DNA from 2 places in the Paenibacillus allorhizoplanae genome. Region 1 is predicted to be linked to the other one. Evidence: a T-box and tRNA genes for the amino acid it is inferred to sense, from the RefSeq annotation. Region 1 holds a T-box; the other holds one or more tRNA genes.
The links. The T-box of region 1 lies ahead of tyrS (tyrosine--tRNA ligase). A T-box ahead of a tRNA ligase gene usually reads a tRNA of that ligase, here a tRNA-Tyr.
Positions count from the first base shown of each region.

Region 1 (14,533 bases):
GTGTCGTATTCTTCTTAGTCTAAATACCTGCAAACAAAAAAAGTAACCCCTCGGGGTTACTTTTTATTGTTCAACGCTTCATACAGCTGCGCAAGATTACGTTCAAGCTTATTGAGAATTTGTTTGCCAGGTAATTCGGAGATCAGTCCCGCTCGAATGGCAAAATCAATTTCTCTCGATAGTCCGTACATTTGCGTATCTAATACCTCTTCGTAAAGTGGACATTGACGTGTCGTCAAGTTTTCCATCTGAACTTCGATCAGCTTTTCGATTTTATCTGCATCTTCTTGAAGAAGATTAAGCGCCTTTTGATTCATATCCAGCAATAAATCAGATGAAGACATTCCCAACTTCCCCCTATACGCAAAGTCATCCGTCCTTATATGATCTATATTAAGCGAAATTGCCGTAATATACAAGAGAAGGTACCCTCAGAGATTCTGAGAATACCTTCTCTTTATTCAAAACTACTCTTGAACGACGTTTACGCCTAGATTATGCTTTGCAAATACTTCTGCCATAGCTGTTTTCGCTTCTTCAGCATCCGGTCCGTGAACATGTAAATCATAGTTACTGGAGCTAAGTAGAGTCGTAAACAAGCCAAGGATACTTTTTACATCGATATACTTATTGTCGTATTGAAGAACGATAGATGATCTAAATTTATTAGCTGTTTGGGAAATCTCAACAATTGCTGCATTATTGGCACTTGGCATATTTCATTCCTCCATTATAGTCGCGTAATGAGTTGGTCGTCTTACTTCCTCTATGATAACTTGGAATAGGAAGGGAAAGCAACTACAAAATTTCCTGCATTCTCCATGTAAGCCCTTTATTTTGCCTTTGGAGCTAGAGCCCTCTTCACACTATTTCCTAGGAATACTAACAAGACCAATATCCCAAGCAATAAGAGCAATCTCCCCTTATACCGCTGAAAATGAAATAGATCATGCGCGATCATCGATTCCAGGAATACGATTGGAAGTTTTCCCAGTAGTGTACCCCATAAGAAATGCCGAAATTTCATTCGAGTTAGACCTGCGGAGAAATTAACAGCAGACGATGGCAATATCGGAATCAATCGTCCGATTAGTACATAGAAAAAGCCGTGCCTTTCCATCCGCTTGCTAAATTGCGTAACGATCGGAAAACGCTCCAGTTTCTTTTCCACCCAAGCATGTCCATAGTAACGTGCAAAATAAAAGGAAGCAACGGCTCCTAAGCACGACATCACATAGTTCACAAGAAATCCCATTTTTATTCCAAATATCGCAACGTTAGTACCCGCTACGAGAACAAAAGGAATAAACGGGAAGAAGGTTTGGAAGAAAATCAAACTCATTCCAATTATTTTACCGGGCCAGCCGATGTCCCTTAAATGTCCGGACAATTGCCGCATATTACTGTGTGCAAGTTTAATGCCTACAGGATTAAAGAAGAAGAAATATAGCAAGCCAACGAGCACAATAAAAATACAAATAAGCAGTCCTGTACGTTTACTTTTAAATGCCGACAAAATTCGACCATCCTCCCTTAGACCAAATCATTGTAACATGTTACAACAGGTTCAGGAAGAGCAAACAGGTGATCGTCATCCTGACTTCATGCTCACTGGACTTAGAAATACGTTCAACTGGATAGATACGATTGTATCTCGACATCACATACCTGCTTAACAAAAGAAAAAGTGCCTGTCAGAAGACAAGCACCACTATGCGTCAACCGATTTGAATTTGATTACGGCCATTATGTTTGGCCTGATAAAGAGCCATATCTGCTCGATAGAAGAGCGATTCTACACTTATCTTATCCTCTTCCCAGTTCCAGTCAGATACACCGCAAGACACCGTAACTTGAGGCTGCGTCTCTTCCATTACACGCCTCCGAATTCGCTCTGCAATCCGAACCGCCTGATCCTTAGACACTTGAGGCAGATAGACAGCAAGCTCTTCTCCACCCCATCTAGCCGCGATATCCATCTCTCTAATACTGGACTTGATGATCTGGCTGACATGAATAAGAATCTTATCACCAATTTGGTGACCATAAGTGTCATTCACTTTCTTGAAATTATCAATATCAACGACAATTAGAGACCCACAAAAGTCTTTCTTCTGCATCAAATTCGCTTGTTCATCCAAATAATGCCGAGCATAGAGCCCAGTTAAATTATCTGTAATCACCATTCGTTTCACTTCAGCATGCAAGGAGGCGTTCGTCATGGCTAGTCCAATATGGCTTGAGAGCACTTGCAAGAGCTTATAATTATCATAAGAGAAGAAGTTGGGCAAACGATGCACGATGAGGATTACCCCTTCTACGTTACCGTTTACAAGGATAGGCGAACCAATAAGTGAGCGAGAATTCGTTCGCTGCATCAAGCTTGAAGTCACTTTATCATTACTCCAATAATCGGAAATAATGATCGGTTCTTTAGATGAGTAAATCAGACCTGAGAACCCTTGATCAAGCGTAAATGTTTCATGAAACATGGCAGGTAAGTTCGTAGCTTGAACAATAAGTTGATCACTATCTTTGGAGTTTTGAAGGATACAGCTATAATCAGCACCAAAAATACTTAAAATTTCACTAGACGCTGAATTAAAAATTTCATTTAGACGTAAACTTTGATTAAGCTGTTTGGTAATTTCATTAATGAGTCGCAATTCGTTGATCATTAGATTCGATTGCTCGTACAGTTTCGCATTTTCAAATGCAGTACCTGCAGAGTCCGCTAAGAGTGAAATGAATTGTAAATCCGATGCATCAATTAGTTCATTCGTAAACTCCATGTACAGAACACCATACACGCCTTGTTTCCCTGATAAAGGTGCCGCGATATTGCCCGAGCTTGAAGCGCTCCCTCTTAGGGTTGGCTCAAAAATGACTTGACCTTCCATAAAAGCTCGCGTTCGAATATCGGACTCTGTCCGTTGGAAGTTTAAAGGCTTAACAGACAAATTTGTTGAATCATTATCTTGTGAAAGAAGTAAATCAACACGCGTGTTAGGGTAAACACGCCCCAGACAATCAATAACTTCTGTCAAAACAGAATGTACATCAATCTTCGCAAGTAGTTTCTTGGATGCTTCAAAAAGAATGACGTGCTTTTTGGATTCCATTTCCTTCATATGATGAAGGTTATTTAACCGATCGTACTTTCTACGTTCTTCAACATTTTGGATGGAACTTTGAAAGGAAAGTGCAAGACTATATAGCAACTGTGCTAGATTTTCCATATTTATACGAGATTGGGTAAAAAGACCTAAATAGAATTGAATTTTACCATGATTATCCATAACTGGCGTAACAGCAATCAAATACGATGTCAGTTCTCGCGCGTGCCAGTCATCGCCATTCATTAATTGCAAATAACCTGCACCTTCACAGCGGGCAAGCGGATTATCTCCTTGATCTGCAACTTTCCAAGAACTACCTGGTTGCAGGTAGTTGCCTATCGAAGGCGTGTCGTTCGAACAAGCGTCGATCACACATAGATGCTCGTTTGCGCACAACAGCGCAGTTTGCGAAGGCAGCATGTTCGGACCGAATTGTTGATTCCAGTTTTCAAATACTTGGTGTAAGTTTGGGTTTGCCTGCAAACCCTCGTAAGAAAAGTTGCCAGAAAGTATAAAGCCTTGCCGAAGAAACACGTCAAAGTGTTCTGTGCGACTATGCTTTTGTATACTGCGAAGTTCACTCATAGGCTCTCCTTCACTCACTAACAATAGTCCTGAAGTACCAATTTAAAAACTACTTATTCCTATCATACTATTTTTTCACATCTATTGCACGATATTTTCCTCTCATTCTGGCGATGAGAGACTTGACACTTGCTCTTGTTTTTAATAAAATTAGAAGTCGAGTAACACCATGATTTCGGTGAATGCCATTTGTGATCACCCTCACTGCTTTTGCTCCTGACAAGACAGCGGCTGAACTACTCTTGACAGGGAATCACTTTATGATTCGTAAGCAAAATCGGGCACTTGTCTTCACCCTGACATCTAGATGCTATTTACAAACTAATTGTCATGAGAAGGAGTTTTCCCTATATGTCACGTTATACAGGACCTAAATTCAAATTAAGCCGTCGTGTTGGTATTTCCTTGAGCGGTAACGGTAAAGACTTGAAACGCCCATTCCCTCCAGGTCAGCATGGCCCAGGACAACGCAAAAAAATGAGCGGTTACGGTGTACAATTGAACGAGAAGCAAAAACTTCGTCACATGTACGGTTTGAACGAAAAACAATTCCGCAACTTGTTCGACAAAGCATCCAAGCTTAAAGGTATTGCCGGTGAAAACTTCATGGTATTGCTTGAAAGCCGCCTAGACAACTTGGTTTACCGTCTTGGTCTTTCCAACTCCCGTGCAGGTGCTCGTCAACTAGTTGCTCATGGTCACGTAACTGTGAACGGCAAAAAAGTTGACATCGCTTCTTACATCGTATCCACTGGTGATGTGATTTCACTTCGTGAAAGAAGCAAAGGCCTTTCCACTGTGAAAGAAGCTCTTGCTAACCGTAACTACCTTCCAACTTACCTTGAGTTTAACGACGCAAGCGTAGAAGGTAAATACATCCGTTTACCAGAACGTTCCGAGCTTCCACAAGAAATTGACGAAAAACAAATCGTCGAGTTCTACAGCCGTTAATAAAAGCAACCCCCTTAGGGATTTCCCTAAGGGGGTTATTTTGTTACTTAAGTTTTATTCAAATTTGACGAGGAAGTAATTCTTCTTACCGCGGCGAATAATGAGATAGGAATCACCTAGTCGACCCAATTGTTTCGTCGTCGCTTCCAGGTCTGTCACCTTCACGCCGTTCACTGTTACGGCTCCGCTTTCAATGTCTTGACGCGACTGGCGTTTGGATGGTGCTGCTCCCACAGAAATAAGAAGTTCAATCAACGCGACATCATCTTGCTCTAATGTTGTTGAAGGTACATCCTTGAACGCTTCCTCAATTTCAACACGTGATAGTGACTGGATATCTCCACTGAATAAAGCAGATGTGATATTAAGCGCACTCTCTAGCGCCTCCCCCCCATGAACAAGCTTCGTTACTTCGCGAGCCAGCACTTTCTGAGCTTCTCTCTTCCCTGGCTGTGCGACTACTTCAGCTTCAAGTCGTTCAATTTCTTCCTGAGATTCAAATGTGAAATATTTCAGGAATCGGATAACATCATTGTCCGCAGTCCCTAACCAGAATTGGTAGAACTGATACGGTGAAGTTTTGTTTGCATCCAGCCAAATAGCTCCGCCTTCCGTTTTACCAAACTTCTGCCCATCGCTCTTCGTAACAAGTGGCAATGTCACACCGAAAGCGCGGCGATCTGTTGATTTGCCAATAAGCTCAAGTCCAGCCGTAATATTCCCCCATTGGTCACTTCCACCAATTTGAACGGAACAGTTCTTCATTTCATTTAGCTTCAGGAAATCATAGGATTGAAGAATCATGTAACTGAACTCTGTAAACGAAATCCCTTTCGTAATACGAGAATCCACTGAATCCTTAGCCAGCATGTAGTTCACTGTAAAGTTTTTGCCTACATCGCGTAGGAATTCAATCACGTTCAGGGAGCCTAACCAATCGTAATTGTTCACTAACTCAGCACTGTTTTCAATTTCAGTTGAGAAATCAAGGAAACGTGAGAGCTGATTTTTAATACTTTGAGACCATGCTTCAACGACTTCAGGTCCGTTCAATGTTCGTTCATTCGCCTTACCACTCGGATCACCAATAAGCCCCGTCCCACCGCCTACCAAAGCTAAAGGAACATGTCCAGCAAGCTGGAATCTTCTCAATGTTAAAATGGGAAGCAAACTGCCTATATGCAAGCTATCAGCTGTCGGATCAAAGCCGCAGTACAGGACAACGCGCTCTTCACTCAGCTTCTTGTCTAAACCTTCTCTATCCGTAATTTGATGCAGCAAACCGCGAAACTCTAAATCCTTCAGAATACTCATGTACAACCATCCTTTATTATGAAATGAAAAAACAAAAAAGCCTTCTTATCCCAAAGGGACGAGAAGACTTGACTCGCGGTACCACCCTAATTAAAACAGCAGTTACGTACATCTAGGCACGGCGTGCTATTTTCACTCAAGAACCGATAACGAGGTTTAATCGGTAAATACTACTTGTGCAGGCACATTCCTGCAGGTTCCCATTTACTGCTCAAGACCGTAATTCACTAACCTGCAGGTACCGGTTCGCACCCTCCACCGGCTCTCTGAAAGCATCCACAAGCTACCTACTGCTGATCCATCAACGCATTTGTACTTGTTATAACATAGGAATCTGATGGTTGTCAAACCTAGAACTGAACCTTTCTCCCATCAGCATTACCGCAAAAGGTGCAATTATGGTATACTATTAGGGGTCATGTAAGGAGGATATTGGAACTTATGCGTAATTTTTTCGCGAAATGGAATCGTCCCTGGGTTAGAACGACATTTAAAGTAATTGGAATTTCATTAAAATGGGCCATTATTTGTGTGTTTTTGGCTGGCCTGCTAGGTGGATCCGCCGCTTTCGGATATGTAAGTGCACTAGTTAAAAAAGATCCTATCCGCAGCGAAGATGCGATTCGACAACAAATGCAAGAGAATGCGATCACAGGGTTCGCCTACTTCAATGATGATGCTGTGATTGGACAATTACGGACCGAAGAAGATCGACGTCTTGCACAACTCGAAGACATCCCTCAGAACTTGCTAGACGCCGTCCTCGCCATTGAGGATAAAGATTTCTACAATCATCGCGGCATCGATTTCCGTGGTCTCTACCGTGCAGTCACACAGAAGCTTCTGAATGAAGATGTGCAAACCGGTGGAAGTACAATTACGCAACAGCTAGCTAGACGTGTTTTCCTCACACTTGATCGCGATGACGGCCGTAAAGCAAGAGAGTTGCTGCTTGCACTTCGGATGGAACGCATCATGTCGAAGGATGAAATTTTACTTGCTTACCTAAATAAAATCCCATATGGCAATGGGGCAACGGGTTATAATCTTTACGGCATTAAAGCCGCTGCCAAAGGTCTGTTCAATATCGATGATTTAGCCAAATTGAATATTGCACAAGCCGCTTATTTAGCCGGATTACCTCAATCCCCATCGCAATATTCGGCTTTTACAAGTAAGCCAGCTTTCGATGAGGATGGCTTCAAAAAAGCGGTAACGCGTCAGCAATTAGTATTAAAGCGGATGATGGAAGAAAACAAAATCACCAATGATCAATATCAAGATGCCTTGAAATTCGATCTCAAAGCTTCCATGCCGGCAGCAGCTCAAAAAGCGTATACGACCTACCCTTATCTAATGATTGAAACCGAGCAGGAAGCATCCGAGATTTTATTGAAGCTTCAACATCCTGAGCTTGACCCGAAAACGAACCAAGCCGCTTATAACGAAGCACTCAAAAGCATACATACACAGCTATTACGCGGCGGTTATCAAATCTACACCACGATTGATAAAACAATTTATGATTCGATGCATGAGATATCAAGCAATGAGAAGAATTTCGCACCTACGGATGAGAAAAAAGGCGGCATAGAGCAAGTTGGTGCCATCATGATTGATTCCAAAACGGGTGCCATCACAGGAATGATTGAAGGTCGTGACTTCTTCGATGAGCAGCTGAATCATGCTACGCAAGCCTACAGGCAGCCTGGGTCTACAATGAAACCAATTGCTGCTTATATCCCTGCACTTGAAAAAGGGGTCATTCAGCCTGCCACCATCGTAGATGATATCCCAATCATTCTCAAAGATGGCGTTAAAGGCTTCCATCTACCAGAGAACTGGGACCATAAATTCCATGGCCTGATGACGGCGCGAAGAGCTTTAAATCAATCCTATAATATCCCAGCTATCGATATATTCCTCAATAAAGTAGGCATTACGCAAGCATGGGACTTCGCTAAGAAACTAGGTATTACGTCTCTTACCAAAGAGGATAATGTCGCACAAACCGGTGTTATAGGTGGTTTAAGTCGTGGAACCTCAGTCAAGGAACTAGCAGGTGCATATGCATCTATTCCGAATAAAGGCGTGTTTAATGCACCGTACTTAATTCGTGAAATTAAAGATTCGAATGGCAAGACCATTTATGCTCATGAGCAGAAGCCCCAAACCGTGTACTCACCGCAAACGGCTTACCTAATAACGGATATGATGAAAACCGTTATTAGCAATGCTAGCCAAGGGACAGCTACGGATCTCATGAAAAAATTCAAATCATACGGTAAAATCGAGATCTCTGGAAAAACAGGCTCCACACAGGATGATGCTGATGCTTGGTTCATGGGCTTCACCCCTGATGTAACTGTCGGTGTGTGGATCGGTTATGATCAGCCGATTAATAAGCTGTCTTCCAAAACGGGCCAAACCAATCATGCAAAAGATATTTGGGCGCTCATCTTGAACAAAACAATTGAGCAAAAACCTAATCTGTTCCCGAACAAAACATTCGCGAAGCCAGATGGTATCGTTTCATCAACAGTCTCCAGCTTATCCGGCATGCTTCCAAGTGAGCTGACGACAAGCTCCGAGCATTTGGTGACCGATATTTTCAACAAAAAGTATTTGCCTACAGCAACCGATAATGTCATGGTTAAAATGAAAATCAGTTCGCTAAATGGGCTCAATTATGTAGCTCAAGAAACGACACCTGCTGATTTCGTATCAGAGAAAGTCGTGATTAAACGACAAAAATCGATCACCCAATTATTAAAAGAAATCGATGAAGCGATGCAAAAGCTTCCTGAGAAAAGCAGAAAGCCTATCGATTTCTATAAGCCAACTGACTATGACGTAGATGCTCCTTCCGAAGTTGATCCAAGGGTTGACGATGGGAAAGTACCTCCAGCACCTCTGAACGTCGTGACAGTCAAATCAGGTGATACGGCGACAATTACTTTCCAACCGAACACGGATGCAGATATCGTAGGCTATCGCATTTATCGTTCGGATAATCAAGGCAAGTTCCAGCTCATGGGAGGTAAAGTCGTGCTGGCGGGTGCAGAAGCGAAGTTTGTTGATCAACTTCAAACCGCAGCTATAACAGGCTACTATGTCACTGCTGTTGATGTAGCAGGTAAAGAATCCATACCAAGCCGGTCCTCTTATACGGATGGTAGCTCTCTAGATTCATTAATCATCCCTGGTGTGGATAGCAATGGCAACCCTTTGACAGATCTTACTATCCCATCACCAGGAACAACGAATGGTGGAACGGGAGCTGGCACTCCTACGGGCAAGCCGGTATCCAAGGATGCTCCTTCTGCACCAACGGGCATCAAGGCAAAAGCTGAAGAAGCTTCACTTGTCCTAACATGGAAAGCGAATGATGCCAAAGACAAAGTCAAACAGTATATCGTTTACTTTAGTGATAAAGAAAAGGGCACTTACACGAAGCTAGGCACTGTTGAGAATGGAACTGAATTCCATTATTACGCGGCAGCTTTCAATGGCTATTATAAAATCACAGCCATTAATGAAGCTGGAGAGTCTAAATTCTCTGCCACCATCGCTTATAATAAATAAGCGTAATTGAAGAAGAACCTGGTGCTGCCAGGTTCTTCTTTTTTTGATGCACAAAAAAGCTTTCTCTGCACCACTAAGGGTACGGAGAAAGCTAGAGATGAACCTAAATTAATCTTCAATTGTCGATAAGTCACCTGTCGGAAGGTTAAGCTCCCATGCTTTAAGCACACGGCGCATGATCTTCCCGCTGCGTGTTTTTGGCAGCTTGTCCTTGAATTCAATCTCACGCGGTGCCGCATGCGCGGATAGACCTTCCTTAACGAACTTAGAAATTTCAGCTTTAAGTTCATCAGAAGCAACAAAGCCTTCGCGCAACGCGATAAATGCTTTGATAATTTCTCCCCGCATAGGGTCTGGTTTCCCAATAACCCCAGCTTCAGCAACAGCTGGATGCTCAACAAGCTTGCTTTCAACTTCAAATGGACCTACGCGCTCACCTGCCGTGTTAATCACATCATCCACTCGACCTTGGAACCAGAAATAACCATCCTCATCTTGATAAGCGGAATCTCCGGAAACGTACCAGCCTGTCAAACGGAAGTACTCTTCATACTTGGACGGGTTATTCCAAATTTTACGCATCATCGATGGCCAAGGTGTTTTGATCGCGAGGTTCCCCATCCGATTCGGAGGCAGAACATTACCAGCATCATCGATAATGGCAGCATCAACACCTGGAATTGGACGACCCATAGAGCCTGGTTTAATCGTCATGGAAGGATAGTTACAAATCAACTGTCCGCCTGTCTCTGTCATCCACCACGTATCGTGAATACGTTGATTATAGACCTTCATACCCCATCTGACGACTTCCGGATTCAAAGGTTCACCAACACTCAATACATGACGAAGTGCCGACAAATCATAGCTTGCAGAAACATCATCGCCTGCCCCCATCAACATACGGAAAGCTGTTGGCGCACTGTACCAAACGGTTACTTTATATTTCTGAAGTGTATTGTACCAATCCTGCGGACTGAAACGTCCTCCGCGAATTACATTCGTCGCACCATTCAACCATGGAGCGAAAATCCCGTAGGAAGTACCTGTTACCCAACCTGGGTCTGCCGTACACCAGTAGATGTCATCTTCTTTTAAATCAAGAACAATTTGTCCCGTATAATAGTGCTGCAACATCGCATTTTGAACGTGGAATACACCTTTCGGTTTCCCAGTTGACCCGGATGTATAATGAATAATTAATCCATCTTCACGGTCCAACCATTCAATCTCAAGCTCTGTAGAAGCATTTGCCATTTCTTTATGATAATCAACTTGTCCTTCACCAAGCTCAATGTTCTCCCCTACAAGGATCACATGCTTAAGGTGTGGAAGTTCACTATAAGGCACACGTGATAATTGGCTAGGCGTCGTGATAATCGCAACCGCTTCACTATCTTCCAATCGATCTCGAACTGCTGTTTCCATGAATGCTTCAAAAAGTGGTCCAACAACCGCGCCTACTTTGAGTGATCCCAGTAAAGAATAATACAGTTCAGGTGTCCGCGGCATGAAAATGAAAACTCTCTCACCCTTGCCAATGCCTAGATTTCTAAGCACATTACCAAACTGATTGGATCTTTCCTTCATTTGTCCAAAAGTAATCGCTTCATCACGTGTGCTGTCGCTGTAATATAAAGCAATTTTGTCCCTCTTCCCGCCTTCCGCATGACGGTCAATAGCTTCATAGGCCATATTCACTTTACCTGTTTCGTACCAGGAGAAGTTTTTCTCGATGTCTGCCCAATCAAATGTCGCATGTGTTTGTTCGTAATTAGCCATGTTTGGATTAAGGGATACTGATTTAATGAGTTCATCTTTAATTTGATCCATAAACGTAAAACCCTCCTCACGAAATAAACCGCTTTCACTTTACTGATGAATTCGAGCAAAATGTGATCGATTTTTGACATGTTCTATTATAACATACTCAGAATATTTCGCCTATGTTTAAGTTTTGCTATGATTTCAAACAAAAGTTTGGTATAAAATTACTATGAATCTTCGTAAAGGAAACGCCCATCATGCTGTTTTTTAGAAGGAGAGCAAAAGTTATGCAGCATATCAAAATCTACCACTCACAAAGCTTGCGCACTGCTCCCGATCAACCTGAAATTATAATTGAGGGTCCCGTTTCACCAGAGAAATTGCAGGAACTTACCATGCACACGAAGCTTGACGCCTTCCGGAGACCGAAAGAACAACTCGAAGCACTCATCGAGATTGCGGGGTTACCTGAAGGAAGAATCATACTTGCGAAAGATGGATCCACGATTGTCGGTTACGTCACCTTCCATTACGCAGATGAAATTGAGCGATGGTCACAAGGCAATATGAAGGATTTAATTGAACTCGGTGCGATTGAAGTCGCTGATGATTACAGATCGATAGGTTTAGGCAAAAAAATGATTCAGCTTGCATTTGAAGATGATCAAATGGAAAATGTCATTTGCTTCACAACCGAATATTATTGGCATTGGGATTTGGAAACGAGTAAATTAACCGTTTGGGAATATCGTCAAATGATGGAAAAACTCATGAAAAGCGTCGATATGATCTGGTTTGCAACCGATGATCCAGAAATTTGCTCACATCCTGCCAACTGTCTGATGGTGAGAATTGGGAAGCAAGTACCCATCTCGTCAGTCGAGCAGTTTGATCGCGTGCGTTTTCAGCAGCGCTTTATGTATTAGCTCCATGAGATGTAGTTAGCAGCAGATCTTCAAACGAAATTGTTAGCCAATTCGGGGGAATTTGGAAATGGACATGAAGTTTACGGAACCTGTGTTTATCTATGATGATCAAGAGATTCAATATAAATTTAATGATACACATCCTTTTAATCAGGATCGTCTCATTATGACCGTTGATTTGCTACGTAAATCTGGTGCACTTCCAGACAAGGCGGTACTAACGTCTCGCTCAGCGACTGATGCAGAACTCTTGCGGGTGCATTCAGCTACTTATATCGAGGCAGTAAAAGCGCTGAGTGTTCCTGCTCCTGAGGAACGCTGGGTGCGTGAAGCAGCCCGTTTCGGGCTCGATACAGACGACACGCCCTACTTCCCAGGGATGCATGACATCACTGCGAAGGTCGTAGGCGGCTCTATCCTTGCCGTAGACCTCGTTATGACCGGCCAAGCGCCTCATGCCTTACATTTAGGCGGTGGCCTCCACCATGCCCTGCAGAGCAAAGGTGCGGGCTTCTGCGTCTATAATGACGCATCTGCGGCGATCGCTTATGCCAAAGAGAAGTATGGCGCTAAGGTGCTCTACATCGATACAGACGTACACCACGGCGATGGCGTGCAGTGGAGTTTCTACGCCGACCCGCAGGTCGGCACGTTGTCTATTCACGAGACGGGGAAATATTTATTCCCCGGCACGGGGGCTGTGAACGAACGCGGAGAAGGCGACGCGTTCGGAACGAGTGTAAACATCCCGGTGGAGCCTTACACCGAGGATGATTCTTGGCTGGAATGTTTCAGCGAGGTGCTTACCGAGCTGATCGCCCGCTTCCAGCCGGACGTCATTATCTCGCAGCATGGATGCGACGCCCATGCTTTCGACCCGCTCGCGCATGTGCATTGCTCCATGCGCGTGTACAAGGCCATGCCCGAGCTCATCCATCGACTTGCGCACCAATGGTGCGAAGGTCGGTGGGTCGCGCTCGGGGGCGGCGGGTACGACATCTGGCGTGTCGTACCACGGGCTTGGAGCCTGCTCTGGCTCGTGATGAGCGAGCAGGCGATTATGAGTCAGCTGGAGGCGGAGCCCCAGCTGAGGCTGCCCCAGGCGTGGCTAGACGCCTGGCAGGGCAAGAGCCCCGTCCCACTCGTGGAGACGTGGCTCGACCCGGTTGAAGCTTGGGCACCGATTCCAAGGCGCCAGGTGATCACCGAGAAGAATCGACAGACCAAGGAACTGGCGATGATGTATTTGAAATAAATCGTTCCGGAATTAAGAAAAGCTCAGATTACCGCCAACTAGGCGATGCTCTGAGCTTTATTCATGGGTAGCCGTTTTACAGCTGCTTCACCATATCTTCAACCATTTTATACGAATTCTCCGATGCAATCACCGTAAACTCCGCGAAATTCACATGCGCAGAACCATCTGCTTTGTCAGACATGGAGCGCAAGACAACATAAGGTATACCATTCATCGCACATACTTGTGCAACAGATGATCCTTCCATCTCCACACAGACACCATTCAGCTCTTGATACAGACTAGCTACTACTTCTCGGCTTGCAATGAATTGGTCCCCTGAAAGTACTCTACCCTGCTTCACTTTACCTGCAAACAATTTCTCTCCCGAAGCTACGGCTAGCTCTACGAGTTTGCGATCAGCTGCGTACACCGAGTTCTCAGCGTACGGAATAACGCCGCGCGGAAATCCTAATGCTGTCACGTCCATATCATGCTGTACACATTCTGTGGAAATAACTAGATCGCCAATTTGTAATTCAGGATCTAAGGCGCCAGCTACACCTGTGAAGATAACAGCTTCTACACCGAACTGATCAATTAGAATTTGTGTGGTAACTGCAGCATTCACTTTCCCAACGCCTGTGCGACAGACAACGACATCTTTACCGAAATAAGTACCTTCTCGAAATGTAATGCCCGCTTTTACCGTTTCGCTTATATCTGTCATATGAGCAACGAGCAGCTCAATTTCTTCATTCATTGCTCCGATTAATGCGATTTTGTTCCAAGTCATATTGATTTCCCTCTCTCTATTCCTACATGAGAAAACCTCTATCGCGTCTCTTCCAGAATGGAAGGACACGATTAGAGGTTTATTTTTCACTTAAGCTCGAGCTTTAACCGAATGACGATTAATGATTTCATGCGGTAAAATAACTTGCATATTTTCTGTTGATTCTTTATTCATCAGCTTCGTCAGTAGTCGCATCGACACAGCTCCGATATCATACATGGGTTGAGCTACCGTCGTTAATGTAGGTCTTACC
Region 1 is NZ_CAKMMW010000006.1:198,173-212,705, reverse strand. It holds gene cax (calcium/proton exchanger) at 1-23, shown strand, start outside; gene L6I86_RS13190 (Fpa/YlaN family protein) at 57-344, opposite strand; gene L6I86_RS13185 (HPr family phosphocarrier protein) at 468-716, opposite strand; gene L6I86_RS13180 (TVP38/TMEM64 family protein) at 833-1,516, opposite strand; gene L6I86_RS35655 (hypothetical protein) at 1,554-1,676, shown strand; gene L6I86_RS13175 (sensor domain-containing diguanylate cyclase) at 1,719-3,704, opposite strand; gene rpsD (30S ribosomal protein S4) at 4,056-4,655, shown strand; gene tyrS (tyrosine--tRNA ligase) at 4,710-5,969, opposite strand; T-box leader at 6,021-6,283, opposite strand; gene L6I86_RS13160 (transglycosylase domain-containing protein) at 6,411-9,554, shown strand; gene acsA (acetate--CoA ligase) at 9,663-11,387, opposite strand; gene L6I86_RS13150 (GNAT family N-acetyltransferase) at 11,609-12,247, shown strand; gene L6I86_RS13145 (acetoin utilization protein AcuC) at 12,321-13,502, shown strand; gene L6I86_RS13140 (5'-methylthioadenosine/adenosylhomocysteine nucleosidase) at 13,579-14,280, opposite strand; gene ccpA (catabolite control protein A) at 14,371-14,533, opposite strand, start outside.

Region 2 (14,533 bases), on a different contig from region 1:
GCATCTAAGCGCGAAGCCCCCCTCAAGATGAGATTTCCCAGTATGTAAGACCCCTTGTAGACGACGAGGTTGATAGGTTCGAGGTGGAAGTGCGGCAACGTATGCAGCTGACGAATACTAATCGGTCGAGGGCTTAACCAAAATTCCTAAGAGAAATACCTACGTTGAAGTTTCGTATCTAGTTTTCAGGGAATACTATTCCTGAATCGTATATATATCTTGGAGAGATACCCAAGTGGCTATAAGGGGACCCTCTGCTAAGGGGTTAGACTGCGTAAGTGGTGCGAGGGTTCGAATCCCTCTCTCTCCGCCAGTTCCAAATATATATACACTTTTATGTGGCGGCGTAGCTCAGCTGGCTAGAGCGTACGGTTCATACCCGTAAGGTCGGGGGTTCGAGCCCCTCTGCCGCTACCATAAAACCAAACACCAGATGGAGGCTTAGCTCAGCTGGGAGAGCATCTGCCTTACAAGCAGAGGGTCGGCGGTTCGATCCCGTCAGCCTCCACCATTATCTTTACGCCGTTGTAGCTCAACTGGTAGAGCAACTGACTTGTAATCAGTAGGTTGGGGGTTCAAGTCCTCTCGACGGCACCATTTTTATGGTAAGACCTTTGTAGCATGGAGCTGTGGTGTAGTGGCCTAACATGCCTGCCTGTCACGCAGGAGACCGCGGGTTCGAATCCCGTCAGCTCCGCCATTTCTTTTACAATTAATGTAGGACATGCTATAAATAATCATTTGGCTTTGTAGCTCAGTCGGTAGAGCAGAGGACTGAAAATCCTCGTGTCGGCGGTTCGATTCCGTCCAAAGCCATTGAGATGGTTGTATTGCTTTGGCAGTACGGGTATCTCGTATCTGGAGGCTTAGTGAAGTGGCTAAACACGGCAGACTGTAAATCTGCTCTCTTCGAGTTCGGTGGTTCGAATCCATCAGCCTCCATTTTCCTTTCACCTACGAGTCATTAGCTCAGTTGGTAGAGCACCTGACTTTTAATCAGGGTGTCGTAGGTTCGAATCCTACATGACTCACTTTTATAAGCAAACGTACAAGACCGTAGGGTCTTTTTTTGTTTCCATTATATTATAGAAAAAGCATCCTATAGCAGGATGCTTTTTTGCTGTTCAGAGCTTGTCAGCGACGGACTTCATTTTTTGTTCCATGGAGGCGTGCTTGTCGCGGCGATCATCGATTTTGATGGACGTGGAGACACGAGCAGCTCCATGCAAGAAGGGAACCTCGTGGACGGCACGGATGACCTCGAATAAGCGGTCTAAGGGGCCCTCCAAGATGGTACCCATGGGTGTCATTTGAAAGCGGATATCTGCATGTCGCTCTAATTCTTTATGGAGGTCAGCGACATAGCCGCTTAGGCTGGTTGTGGCTGTTCCGATGGGGATTATGGTGAATTCTGCAATGGCCATAGAAATGACAAGCTCCTTCCTTTAGTTACTTGTTGTTAAGGATAACAATCAGGAGCTGGCAAGGTCAATAATGTAATCAGCAGTTCTTGCTGCTAGAGCCATTACGGTAAGCGTAGGATTGCCTCCACTAGAGGTGACGAATAGGCTAGCGTCGCAAATGAAAAGGTTCGGGATGTCATGACTTTGACCGTACGTGTTCACCACGGATGTAGCGGCGTCATTGCCCATCCGGCAACCACCCATCAGATGTTGTGTATCTGGAACGACATAGGAGATCTCTCCACCAGCTGCACGGAGGATCAACTTCATATTTTCAACAGCATGATCCAGGAGCTTGAGATCGTTATCGCAGTAATTGAAGGCTAAGGAAGCCATAGGTATGCCATATTCATCTTTTTCATCAGCTAGCGCAACGTGATTGTTCCAATTGGGAAGAACCTCTCCGACCATTTTGAGACGACCATAGAAGTTGTAATCCTGCATCGCTTTTCTGAAGGACGAGCCCCACAAAGGCGCCTCATTGGCCTTGCGAATGCCTTCTGCCATCTCTATAGGCCGAGAGCCGTGAGCATGTATGGTATACCCGCGGACAAAACCTCTACGTGGATCTGTCTCATAGAAATCTTGGGTAGATGCCAGCACGGGTGTTCCTTTGTACAATCGGACTTCCTCTTCAAACTTGGCATAAACATCGTTGCTGCTATGCGTCATAATCGCCTTGCCTACCCATCCGCTGGAATTAGCTAATCCATCAGGGAAATGCGGTGTGGCGGAGTGGAGTAGCAAACGAGGTGTTTCCACAACGTGCGCACAGAGGATAACCGTTTTGGCACGCTGCCGATAGGTTATGCCTTCGTGGACGAACAGAACCCCGCAAGCATGGCCATAGTCATTAACTTCGATTTGAGTGACCCTGCAGTCTGCGAGAATTTCGGCGCCTGCTTGAACTGCTTTAGGAATGTGCACGATCAATGTGCTAAATTTCGCATTAGGGATGCAACCTTGCAGGCAGAACCCACGATTGATGCAAGCAGAGCGGCCTTCCAACGGGTTAGAGAGGATGGCTAAGGGTGTAGGTGCGGATTGAATACCGAGAGATTTGCAGCCTTTGTGAAATAAGACGGCATTAGGGCTAAGTGAATCTAGTTCTGGAAAGGGATATGGACCGTGAAAATTTCCCCACGGGAAGTGCTTAGGGCCGGAAACGGAGATTTCTTTTTCAATACGCGAGTAATAGGGTTCCAAATCTTTATAATGAATGGGCCAATCTTCCCCAACGCCATCAATGGCCTTCGTTTTGAAATCAGATTCATGAAATCGCAGAAAAACCCCCGTAAAGTTCTGAGTGCCGCCGCCAATCCCTTTTCCAGACTGATGCTTTCCAGTAACGAATGGATCTGCTGCATCAACAAGACGTGTATCCTCCCAAGTTAGGTGCTTCATACTCAGTTCATCACTTGCAAAATCCTTCTCAGGATCACGCCAAGGCCCAGCATCAATCACAACTACACCAAGCCCAGCTTCACTGAGTTCTTTGGCTAGAACACCTCCAGCAGCGCCTGCTCCTACGATAACAATGTCTACGGTTTCATTTTCATAGCGCCACTTCATGATCGTTTCGCAGCCTCCCAGGATTCAAGTTGGTCAGGACTATGAAGGGTGTATCCGCGAGGATAAGCAGGCCCTCCAAACCCAATTTCCGACCAAACTAAAGGATGAGCATAGTAGGCTTCTACGCAGAGTTGAAGAAGCTTTTGGAATAAGATCTTTTGAGGAATGCCTTCCCAATTTTTCGTAGGTGGATAGCTATCGTTGCTGATCTGAAGCATAATGCTCCGTTGGTTTGTCTCATCTAATTGAAAGAAAGGCTGACTATTCGCAATCCATCCTGTTTCGTCAATTGCTTTAAGTCCATGACGTAAAAGTAGTCGAACCGGAGGTGTGCTCACTTTCCGGTGTCCCTCACCTTTATTTTCAGATAATACCTGATCGATATGGTTAATGACGTATTGAATGATTTCTCCGCGATAATCGTCCATAAGCAGTGAACACCAAGCACGAAGCGTTTCGGCCTCAATGATTGTTACATATCCGTATGCGTGTTCACGAATTAGTCGAGCTTTCACAATGGATCTCGTGTGTACATCCCATTCCCTGCTTTCTTCCATGACATCAAAGGTTGGATAATGATTATGATCTTTCATGCTTGTCACCTCCATAGTTAACGAGAATCAAAACCAAAAAGTGCTACTACAATTATTTCCAAAACTATGAAGAATATGAGGATGACACCTATGAAGTTGTATTTTTAAAGAAATGAAACAATTGGCACCATTGCCAATGTCATGGTTGTTAGGAAATATTTTAGGAATGAAAGTCTTTTCATTACCATGGTAATCTTGTACTAGTAACTGAGATGTTTTCCATTTTACCCAACTCACCCAAGAGAGCACGTACAGGAGGAAATACAATGTTAAAGAGTCTTGCACACCGCACGCTAGGAATAACTGCTGCGATTACGATCGCATTATCAGCAACAACTGCTGTTTCCGCTTATGCTGCAAATGATGATATGGATGCCGTTTCTTTGGCCAAAAAAATGGTTGGCGTAGATTACTCCAAAAGTGATGAAACACCTTCTGCAGGGTTTGATTCATCAGGACTGATCTATTATGTCTATGAAACGTTAAATTACACAGTACCTAGAACTTTAGCGGATCAATTCAACATGAAATCCACGAAAATTACGAAAATAGATAAAGCTGAGCCAGGTGACGTCTTGTTCTTTGGTAGTGGTTCAAAACCAACGTTTGCTGGGATCTATGTAGGCCAAGGTAAAATGGTTATGGCATCCCAGAGCAAAGACGAAGTCGTCACTCGCAATGTAAGTGAACTTAAAGGTAGCTTTATTGGCGGAAGAAGTATTCTTTCAGCTAAGGATCGTTTGAAAGCCGAGTTGATCCTAACCGCTCAGAAATATCTTGGAACTCCCTATGTATTTGGTGCAAAATATGGTCAAACCAAAACAATGGATTGTTCTTCTTTTACAAAAACGGTGTTTGCTGCTTATGGGATTACACTGCCACGTGTTTCTCGCGATCAAGCGAAGGAAGGCACTTTCGTTAGTAAAAGCAATTTACAGACCGGAGACTTGGTCTTTTTTACAACGCCTGATTCCGGTAAAAACATTGGACATGTCGGTATTTATGTTGGTAACGGCATGATGATTCATACGTACGGTGAGGGTGGAGTCAAATTCACCTCGATGAATAAAGAATGGTGGGCAGATCACTACGTAACAGCTCGCCGCGTAATCAAATAGGACCTCTTTCATATGGACCTTCTTGCCAATTGTGGCAGGAGGGTTCCTTTCGATTCACAGGAATAGGCAGACATATGGTACAATAGAGAGATAAATATAGAAGATGCTATAGGCAATAAGGAGTGAAGGCAGATGATTTGGGAGCATGTCAAGGAGCGATTGGAAGCGGTTTTACAGTCGCCAATACAGATAAGCCTGATACCGGATTCCGAATGGCACCAGCTTGTGGAGGATCAGGGAGAGCGCCAAGAAGGATTGAGTCGTAGTGTGATCCGGGGAGAGGAAGTTCTTTTCTTCATTTCACAGGATCATAAAGAAGTTCGTGTTCTAAAGATAAATGGGAGTAAGTTGTCTGTTTCAGAACGCAAACTTGTCGAACTTACGATCGAATCCAAGCAAACTGTAGAGAAAAAGCAATTCGGTTCCTATCTGTCTGAAGATGAAAGGAAGTCGAATCAATTAAGAGATTGGCTGCTGCAGCAAATGGAACGCGGTACAGGTCATGCAGAGCTTCCAGATGCGCTTGCTTCACAGTCATCGTTGTATTCAACCAAAATCCCTCTCTTGTTGTATGGGGACTATCCTCAGAACCAGCGTGTTTCCTATACGGAGCTTAAGAAGCTGTTGGAATCTTTTTTTGAAGCGGAGATTATTCTGATTCCTTTACTGGAAAAAGAGTGGTTAATCCTAGCACCAGAGGTCCTTATTACTAGCGGTAGCGAAGAACGCGATGGGGACGAGGAAGAAAGTGTTGAGCAAACCCTTGATGCACTTGGCTCAGGTTTATATGAGATGTTGGCAAATGAATGGGTAGGTGAATGCCATCTTGCCATTGATTTCCCTGTGAAACCGGCGAAGTCTTTGTTTGCTACCGTGCTTAAGCTGCGTGAAACCATTATGCTGGGCCGATCCTTCCACGTAGGCAGCTTTATTCATCTGCGTTGGGAGCTTCGTCTTGAGAAGTTGTTGCACCTTATAGAGGAAGAGGAGAAAACAGATTTCCTTGAGCAGGTGCTCCGCGGCACAGATCATGTACTGGATAGCGAGACGGTAACGACGCTGGAGCATTTCTTTACACTAGACTGTAATGTTAGTGAAACCGCGAAGAAGCTTTATATTCATCGCAATACCTTGCTTTATCGGTTGGACAAGTTCAAGAACGAAACGGGACTGGATGTTAGAACGTTTAATCATGCTGTTTTGGTACGACTGGCCTTGCTATTGTACAAAGTAACGAAAAGAAAGTGATTTTTTTGTAGGGATTGTGCATAGTCAGTCCGCCGCTTGTAGGGTAAGATGTGTATATAGAAATGTTGATAAATAAAGCATTTGAACGATAAATTGTAGGGGGAATGAAATCATGGCAGGCGTACGTTTAAATCATATCGTTAAAAGATATTCTGGTGCAGAAGAATCAACAGTTAAAGATTTCCATCTTGAAGTTGCTGACAAAGAGTTCGTAGTTCTTGTTGGTGCATCCGGTTGCGGAAAATCCACAACTCTTCGTATGATCGCAGGCTTAGAGGAAATCACTGAAGGTGAACTTTACATCGGAGACCGCCTTGTAAATGACGTAGCTCCAAAAGATCGCGATATCGCGATGGTATTCCAATCCTACGCTCTTTATCCGCATATGACTGTTTATCAAAACATGGCATTCGGATTGAAACTTCGTAAATTCAAAAAAGCTGATATCGATGCTCGCGTTCGCGAAGCAGCGAAAATTCTAGATATCGTTCACTTGCTTGATCGTAAGCCAAAAGCTCTTTCCGGTGGTCAACGTCAACGTGTTGCCTTGGGTCGTGCGATTGTTCGTGAGCCACAAGTATTCTTAATGGATGAGCCGCTTTCCAACTTGGATGCGAAACTTCGTGTACAAATGCGTGCGGAAATCACAAAACTTACAAAACGTCTTGGTGTTACAACGATCTACGTAACGCATGACCAAATCGAAGCAATGACAATGGGCGATCGTATCGTTGTTATGGATAAAGGTATTATTCAACAAGCTGCTACACCAGAAGAAATCTACAACTTCCCAGTGAACATGTTCGTAGCTGGTTTCATCGGATCCCCATCCATGAACTTCATGTCCGGAACATTGGCATCTGAAGGCGGCGGTGTATTCTTCAAAGCAGGTACTGTCAACGTTGAAGTTCCAGCTGGTAAAGCACAAGTTCTTAAAGACAAAGGATTCGTTGGCAAAGAAGTGATTCTGGGAGTTCGTCCAGAAGATATTCACGAAGAGCCAGTATTCTTGGAAGCTTCCCCGAAAACAGTATTCAACGTTAACGTTGAATTGACTGAGAACTTGGGACACGAAATGTACTTGTACTTGAACGGTATCGGGGCTAACACAGTAATCGCTCGTGTTGACGGTCGTTCCGGAATCAAAGAAGGTACTAACGTTAAATTGGCACTAGACATGAACAAAGTTCATTTCTTCGATAAAGAATCAACACTTTCCATCTTGGTTAACCCAAACCTATAGGATTGTACTGAAAGGCCAGCCGTTATCGGCTGGTTTTTTTGTTTATTTCGAGGTTCATGAACACAGTAGTTGATTTCAATTAGGTATTCCATTACGATGAAACTATTGGAAGCCTGCGTGCAACAAGGGAAAGCATATGGTACATAAGCAAATTCGGAGGAGTTAGGACAATGGCCAAAAAGGTAAAGGTTTCCGAAATGATGGAACAGCTACATATGGAAGTGTTAGCAGGAGAGGGTGGACTGAAGCGTCAGATTACTACTGGTGACTTGTATCGCCCTGGTCTTGAAATGGCGGGATATTTCAATTACCATCCCAAAGAGCGAATTCAGATGCTTGGAAAAACAGAGATTACGTTTATAGAGATGTTGACGACGGGGGTTCGTAGAAACCGGGTGGAGCAGCTTTGTGCCCCTGAGGAAACGCCGTGTATTATTGTGACGAGAGGACTGGACGTTCCCGTGGAATTGCTTGAGGAGGCAACTAAGCGTGATCTTCCGGTGCTAAGAACGCAGCTGTCAACGACTATTTTTGCAAGCAGATTAACTGGTTTTCTTGAAAATAAGCTTGCGCCCAGCACGACAATCCATGGTGTACTTGTTGATGTCTATGGGGTAGGTATGTTGATTACCGGTAGCAGTGGGATCGGAAAGAGTGAAACTGCGCTTGAGCTTGTAAAACGAGGGCATCGACTGATTGCGGATGATGCGGTTGAAATTAGGCAAAATGGCGATAAAGTATTAACAGGTAATGCCCCAGAGTTGATTCGACACTTACTTGAGATCCGCGGTGTAGGTATCATTAACGTCATGACACTATTCGGTGCAGGCGCGATTCGTAATGTGAAGAAGATTTCAGTTGTTGTGAAACTGGAGAACTGGCAGCAAGAGAAGCAATACGATCGTTTGGGCTTAGATGAGGAGCTAACGCGGATTATCGATACTGACCTGCCGCTAGTTACGATACCTGTAAGACCAGGCCGAAATTTAGCCGTCATTGTTGAAGTTGCTGCTATGAATTATCGCTTAAAGCGTATGGGTTATAACGCGGCGCTGCAGTTTACGAATAAGCTGACAGAATCATTGAATGAAGATTTTGAGGATTTTGATTGACCACATAGGAAAGTATAAGTTTTCGGTTCCCGAGAACTGCTTTCCTATTGGCGATAAAATCAACCATTAAACGCGGTCGCTCATCCATGAATGGCCTCGATAAAGGTTTTCTCAAAGAGGGCGTAAGCTCACTAAATAAAGGAGTGGAACTATGTTAGAAAGTATTGCGTTCTCCTTAGGGCCGATTCATGTAAGGTGGTATGGTATTATTTTGGGAACAGCCGCATTAATCGGTTTAATGTTGGCAATCAGGGAAGGGAAACGATTCAAAATCGTACCTGACTTCTTCATGGATTTATTGTTAATTGGGGTTCCTTCTGCCATTATTGGGGCTAGAATTTATTATGTAGCTTTCCAATGGGCTGATTATAAGGATAATTTATGGGAAGTATTCATGATATGGCACGGCGGGATTGCAATTTATGGCGCTCTGATCGGGGCTATTATCGGTACTTCATTCTATATTCGGGCCAAAGGATACAACTTCTTTCGAATTGCTGATATCCTTGCGCCGGGTCTAATTGTTGGACAAGCAATCGGCCGTTGGGGCAATTTCATGAATCAGGAAGCTCACGGCGGTCCGGTAGAAGAGTCGTTTTTGAGAGATACCTTGCATTTACCGAATTTTATCGTAAATCAAATGAACATCGAGGGGACATTCTACCACCCTGCTTTTTTGTATGAATCGATATGGAGCTTTGTAGGTCTGCTGTTCTTGTTCTGGCTTCGTCGCAGGCCCTTTTTACGGGCAGGAGAGCTATTTCTAAGTTATTTCATCTGGTATTCGATCGGTCGTTTCTTCATTGAAGGGATTCGTACTGACAGCTTAGATATCACAGGGCCAGGTTGGTTGGCTTCATTGATGAATGCGTTATGGTCACCTATGAAAATTGTGTTTGAACCAGGCGTACTGACATATGGAGGGAATATTCGTTTCTCCCAACTCCTTGCATTGCTAATTGTCATTGCGGCCGTGATCATGATCATTATTAGAAGGAAAAAAGGCTATTCCAATGAACGTTACTCGGATCCAATTGTATCTACGCTAGTGCTTGATAAAAACAAAGTAGTCAATGATGAAGAGACAGATAAAGGAGTCAACTATGATTCAAACCGTACTATTTGATTTGGATGGCACGATTGTAGACACGAATGAATTAATTGTACAATCGTTCTTGCATAGCTTGGAAGGCGAAACACCTGAACCTATTAGTAGGGAGCTTATTATTCCCAATATGGGTCGCCCGCTAGTGGAGCAAATGGAGTTTTTTACAGGCAAAAAAGAAGTTGAGGCGCTGATTACTAAATATCGTACGTTTAACCTTGCTAAACATGATGAGCTTGTGCAGGAATTCCCGAACGTGCGTACGGTAATGGCAAAACTTCACGAAAAAGGTATCAAAATCGGAATCGTGACAAGTAAAATCAGACTTACCACATTGATGGGACTGAAACTTTGTGGATTAGACTCTTACGTCAGCGCTATTGTAACAGTGGATGATGTAAAAGAACCAAAGCCGAGCCCCGAGGGTATCTTTGCAGCGCTGAAAGAGCTAGGCAGTTCACCTGATGAAGCAATGATGGTAGGCGATAGTCATTATGATATTGAGGCTGCTCAAAATGCAGGAGTTACATCTGTAGGTGTATCCTGGTCCTGGAAGGGGCGCTCTTATTTAGAGCAGTACAACCCGGATCATATTGTTGATGATATGTTTGACCTGTTGCCATTAGTCGGGATATCGTCGGAAGTGAAGGTTGATTGAGGCAGACAGAGAAGTATCCCGTAGATGGCCCAAATGCGCTGTGGCAAATTTATCAAACGGTCAGTAAGTGGAAGGCTATGCGGAATTTCGTTTGGATTCAAATTACCCGTTATTCGCCATCCTTGCGGTTGAAGAACTGGATATATCGTCGTGTTCTAGGAATGACAGTTGGTGAGCACTCGGCATTTGCCTTGATGGTGATGGTGGATGTGTTTTTCCCCGAGCGGATCTACATTGGGAGTAATACAATCATTGGTTATAACACGACGATCTTGGCGCATGAGTATTTGACAAAGGAATACCGGTTAGGTGATGTACGTATTGGATCTCATGTGATGGTTGGGGCTAATACGACAATTCTGCCAGGTGTGACGATTGGTGATTATGCGATTATTGGTGCGGGTTCTGTCGTCCATAAGGATGTAGCCCCTAATAGCTTCGTGGCAGGTAATCCGATGCAGGTAATTCGGTCGGGCAGTGCAAAGTAAGAGGAAAATAAGATGGGCTCAACGTCATTGTGATGTTGGGTCCTTTTTTGTTGTGTAAAGGGAACCAGAATCTGCCGAAAACGACTATTAAAAATGGCATTTTGGGAATAGTAAAGACGCAGTGAAATCATAGGAAAAGGGAAGGTGTCGCTTAAGTGCAGCAATGGAATCGTAGTAAAATCGCAGATGTGAAAAAAGGTAACTTTGGAAGGTCTCTAGGAAAGCGTGCGGGAGTTGTAGTACTAGCTCTTATGCTGCTTTTATCCTTGCCGACAATAAGTTTGGCTGTCGGTAAAGAGGCGCAGGGACCCGATGTGTATGTGATCCAAGGGATGCTGAAATCACTAGGCAGCTATTCTGGTGATATTAATGGTTACTACGATAATGCAACGGTTCAGGGGGTAAAGTACTTTCAGAAAAAGCATGGGCTGCCGGTAACAGGCGCTGTAGATAGCCGTACGCTCGAGTCGATCACCTATGGCTATATGAAGCTTAAGGGTGTTGGCCAGAGTCAAGGCGGCGGTAAAGGCAAAGGTAAATGGCAAGGCGGTGGAGGCACCAGCGAAGGCCAAGGTCAGGAAGGTGGTAAAGGTGGTGCCGGAGGAGGCAAAGGTCAAGGACCGAGTGCGACACAAGCTCCGGGACCTAATGGTGGACCGAAGCCAGTACCAAATGGCGGTCAAACGCCAGCGCCGAACGGTGGAGCAACACCAGCACCATATGGCAATGGTAACAGTAACGGCAACGGGCAAAAAGGAGAAGCACCGAATGGCAACGGTAATGGACAATTACAGTCGCCTAATGGAAATGGTAATGGTATAAATGGGAATAATGCTCCAAATGGTGGTCAACCACAGGCACCTAATGGTGGCGGTAATACCCCGAATGGACCATTAGAGGAAGACTAATCAAGATTTATCTAGAAGAGGGCATGCTGCCGCGGCAGCATGCCTTTTCCTATTGTCAGAAAGTACGCTGATCGCCGGCATACATCAGCGTCACAATGCGCCTCAAGAATCCGTATGCGTTTGGGTGAAGACTCCTACGGGGCGCGCAAATAACTGGATTTTATGCATCTATATGGATGGGATTTCGGCGGCTAAAGCAAATTGATGGATTTTCTGCTGGTAATTTCAGTAAATTTAGCTCGACCAGCTACTTTCGGCGAAAATAGATGTAGAAAAACCATCTAGTCGTTGAAAAGCGTTGATTTCCCTCAAATTAACTGGAGGTTTTCCAGTTAGATAGGTGGTAGAGGTATTGGGACTGCTACTACACAATATAAGTGGATGAAAAGCGGGAAGATCCAAAATGTTATAGCATAAAGCCGTGAATATAGGCTTCTCCATATACAGTTGACGACGTATGGGTTTATATGCCATTCTTAAAGCGCTGAACAAGGCGTAGACGATTGACGGTCCTAAAGATACGTGTTAAAATATCCGTACATTCTTTATTTTGGTAGTATGGTAGCACGTTAACGCACTAAAGTAATTGATAAACAATAAATTGAGAACAACTGATTATACTCCTACTTATAGAGGTGAGACGGTGTCGAAGCCAAAAGTATTTGAAAAACCGTTAGGCGCGAAAGATTATTTGCCTGATGCGGTTACGAAACTCAGAAATATAGAATTCCGTGTATTGGCCTGTATGGAACGCTGGGGTTACAACCAGATTATTACACCTACACTTGAATATTACGATACAGTTGGTGTAGCAAGCTCGACAGAGGATAAGAAACTGTTCAAGCTGCTTGATCGCAAAGGGAAAACGCTCGTGCTGCGTTCGGAGTTAACAGCTCCAATCGCTCGTGTAGCTTCCTCGCTTCTAAAGGAACAAGAGTTTCCACTCCGTCTTTCTTATCATTCGAATGTTTTTCGTTCCATAGAAGAAGAAGCGGGCAGAGATTCAGAGTTCTATCAAACTGGCGTTGAGTTGATCGGTGATGCAACATCGGAAGCGGATGCCGAAGTTGTGGCGCTAGCGATTGCTTCTTTGCAAGCTGCTGGCGTTGAGAAATTTAAGATTGCACTTGGCCATGTTGGTTTTCTGAACGGATTATTCCAAGAAACATTGGACGGACGCACCGATGCGCAGCTTTCCTTGAAAGAGCATTTACTCGGCCGTGATTACGTCGGATACCGGGAAGCGATTAAGTCGCTTTCTCTGGCGCCTGATGTTGAGCGTGAGCTGAACGGCGTGCTAAGGCTTCGTGGCGGTGATGAAATCTGCGAGCAAGCTCGTATGGTTTCCCAGCATCCAATCGCACAGGACGCGATCCGACATCTATGCGAAGTGTGGGATGTGCTGAAAGCTTACGGTGTTAGCGAGCATGTTGTCATTGATTTAACGATGATTGGGGATTTCTCCTACTATACAGGTATGACGTTTGAAGGCTACGCTGCTGAACTAGGTTTCCCTGTCTGCAGTGGAGGCCGTTACGACAATTTATTGAGTCAGTTTGGACGTCCAGCTCCAGCGACAGGGTTTGCATTGAAAACGAATCGCATCCTTGAAGTAACTGGTAAAGAGCAAGTGGAACAACCAGTTCGTGTGCTTATCGCCTACGATGCGGAGCATCGTGAGAAAGCCTTGCAGCTGGCGAAGGATATGCGAAGCGATGAAAACATTAAAGTGAGTATCGTTATCACACAGCTTGTCACGAAAGAACAAAGCAATGATCTGGACAGAGTGGGATACCACGTAATGAAGCTGATTGCGGAATAACCTCTCAGCATAGATGAGGGAAGTTTGGAGGAGGTTGGAACGGTGGATGATATTCTTAAAGTAGCGATGCCGAAAGGCCGTATCTATAAACAAGCAGCGAAACTGTTTACGAAAGCAGGATTGCCTATTCCAGAGGATCTGGAAGAAGGCCGCCGTTTGATTATCCCAGTGCCAGGGGCGAAGATGGAATTTATTTTAGCCAAACCGGTCGATGTTCCTACTTATGTGGAGTACGGCGTTGCCGATATCGGGGTTGTGGGCAAGGATGTTCTGATGGAAGAAAATCGGAATGTTTACGAATTGCTTGATCTAGGAATCGCAAGGTGCCGCATGTCGGTGATTGGATTGCCGGATTGGAAACAGGTGATCAACCCTCGTGTTGCTACCAAATATCCGAATGTGGCTTCTCAGTATTTCCGGGAAAAAGGACAGCAAGTTGAAGTCATTAAGTTGAATGGTTCGATCGAGTTGGCGCCTTTAATCGGACTAGCTGACCGCATTGTAGATATGGTGGAGACTGGCCAAACGTTGAAAGAAAATGGTCTCGTAGAGCAAGAGGAAATCTTTCAAATCACGAGCCGCTTAATTGCAAACCGTGTGAGTTATCGGATGAAGAACGATTCCATCCAACGGTTGTGTGATATGCTGCAGGACGTACTGCCGATAGTGAAATTATAGCTTGAGTTAATAAAAATGAGAGGAAGATGAAGATGCGGATTATGCCTGCCTCCGAATTTCAATTAAACCGCGAGGTCGAATACGGCTCACCCGAGCAAAATGAGTCCGTCCGCCGCATCATCGATGAGGTGCGGCAGGACGGAGATACCGCGCTGCGCCGCCTAGCGCAGCAGTTCGACGGCGTCAACGTCGCTGAGCTTCGCGTCAGCGACGAAGAGATCCAAGCGGCGTACGCGCAGGTCGACGCCGCATTCCTGGCGGCGCTGCGTCAAGCCGCCGCTAACATTCGTGCGTTTCATGAGAAGCAGAAACGCAACTCGTGGATGGACCTGCAGCCAGACGGCAGTCTGCTAGGCCAAATCATCCGACCGCTGAAGCGGGTCGGATTGTACGTGCCCGGCGGGAAGGCGGCGTACCCGTCTTCCGTGCTCATGAACGCCATCCCCGCGATCGTCGCGGGGGTGCCAGAGATCGCGATGGTGACGCCACCGTCCACCGCGGGCGAAGAAGGCATTAACCCGCATA
Region 2 is NZ_CAKMMW010000034.1:9-14,541, forward strand. It holds partial or broken rRNA gene L6I86_RS32445 (23S ribosomal RNA) at 1-141, shown strand, start outside; tRNA gene L6I86_RS32450 (tRNA-Ser) at 222-313, shown strand; tRNA gene L6I86_RS32455 (tRNA-Met) at 341-417, shown strand; tRNA gene L6I86_RS32460 (tRNA-Val) at 436-511, shown strand; tRNA gene L6I86_RS32465 (tRNA-Thr) at 522-597, shown strand; tRNA gene L6I86_RS32470 (tRNA-Asp) at 624-700, shown strand; tRNA gene L6I86_RS32475 (tRNA-Phe) at 744-816, shown strand; tRNA gene L6I86_RS32480 (tRNA-Tyr) at 861-942, shown strand; tRNA gene L6I86_RS32485 (tRNA-Lys) at 959-1,031, shown strand; gene L6I86_RS32490 (MTH1187 family thiamine-binding protein) at 1,125-1,424, opposite strand; gene L6I86_RS32495 (GMC family oxidoreductase) at 1,473-3,035, opposite strand; gene L6I86_RS32500 (gluconate 2-dehydrogenase subunit 3 family protein) at 3,032-3,628, opposite strand; gene L6I86_RS32505 (NlpC/P60 family protein) at 3,895-4,746, shown strand; gene L6I86_RS32510 (PucR family transcriptional regulator) at 4,879-5,994, shown strand; gene L6I86_RS32515 (ABC transporter ATP-binding protein) at 6,107-7,237, shown strand; gene hprK (HPr(Ser) kinase/phosphatase) at 7,408-8,349, shown strand; gene lgt (prolipoprotein diacylglyceryl transferase) at 8,501-9,475, shown strand; gene ppaX (pyrophosphatase PpaX) at 9,453-10,112, shown strand; gene L6I86_RS32535 (acyltransferase) at 10,109-10,600, shown strand; gene L6I86_RS32540 (peptidoglycan-binding domain-containing protein) at 10,756-11,508, shown strand; gene L6I86_RS32545 (ATP phosphoribosyltransferase regulatory subunit) at 12,152-13,330, shown strand; gene hisG (ATP phosphoribosyltransferase) at 13,373-14,008, shown strand; gene hisD (histidinol dehydrogenase) at 14,041-14,533, shown strand, end outside.
Region 2: it has a tRNA-Tyr gene. The T-box ahead of tyrS (tyrosine--tRNA ligase) is inferred to sense a tRNA for this amino acid. The anticodon was not compared.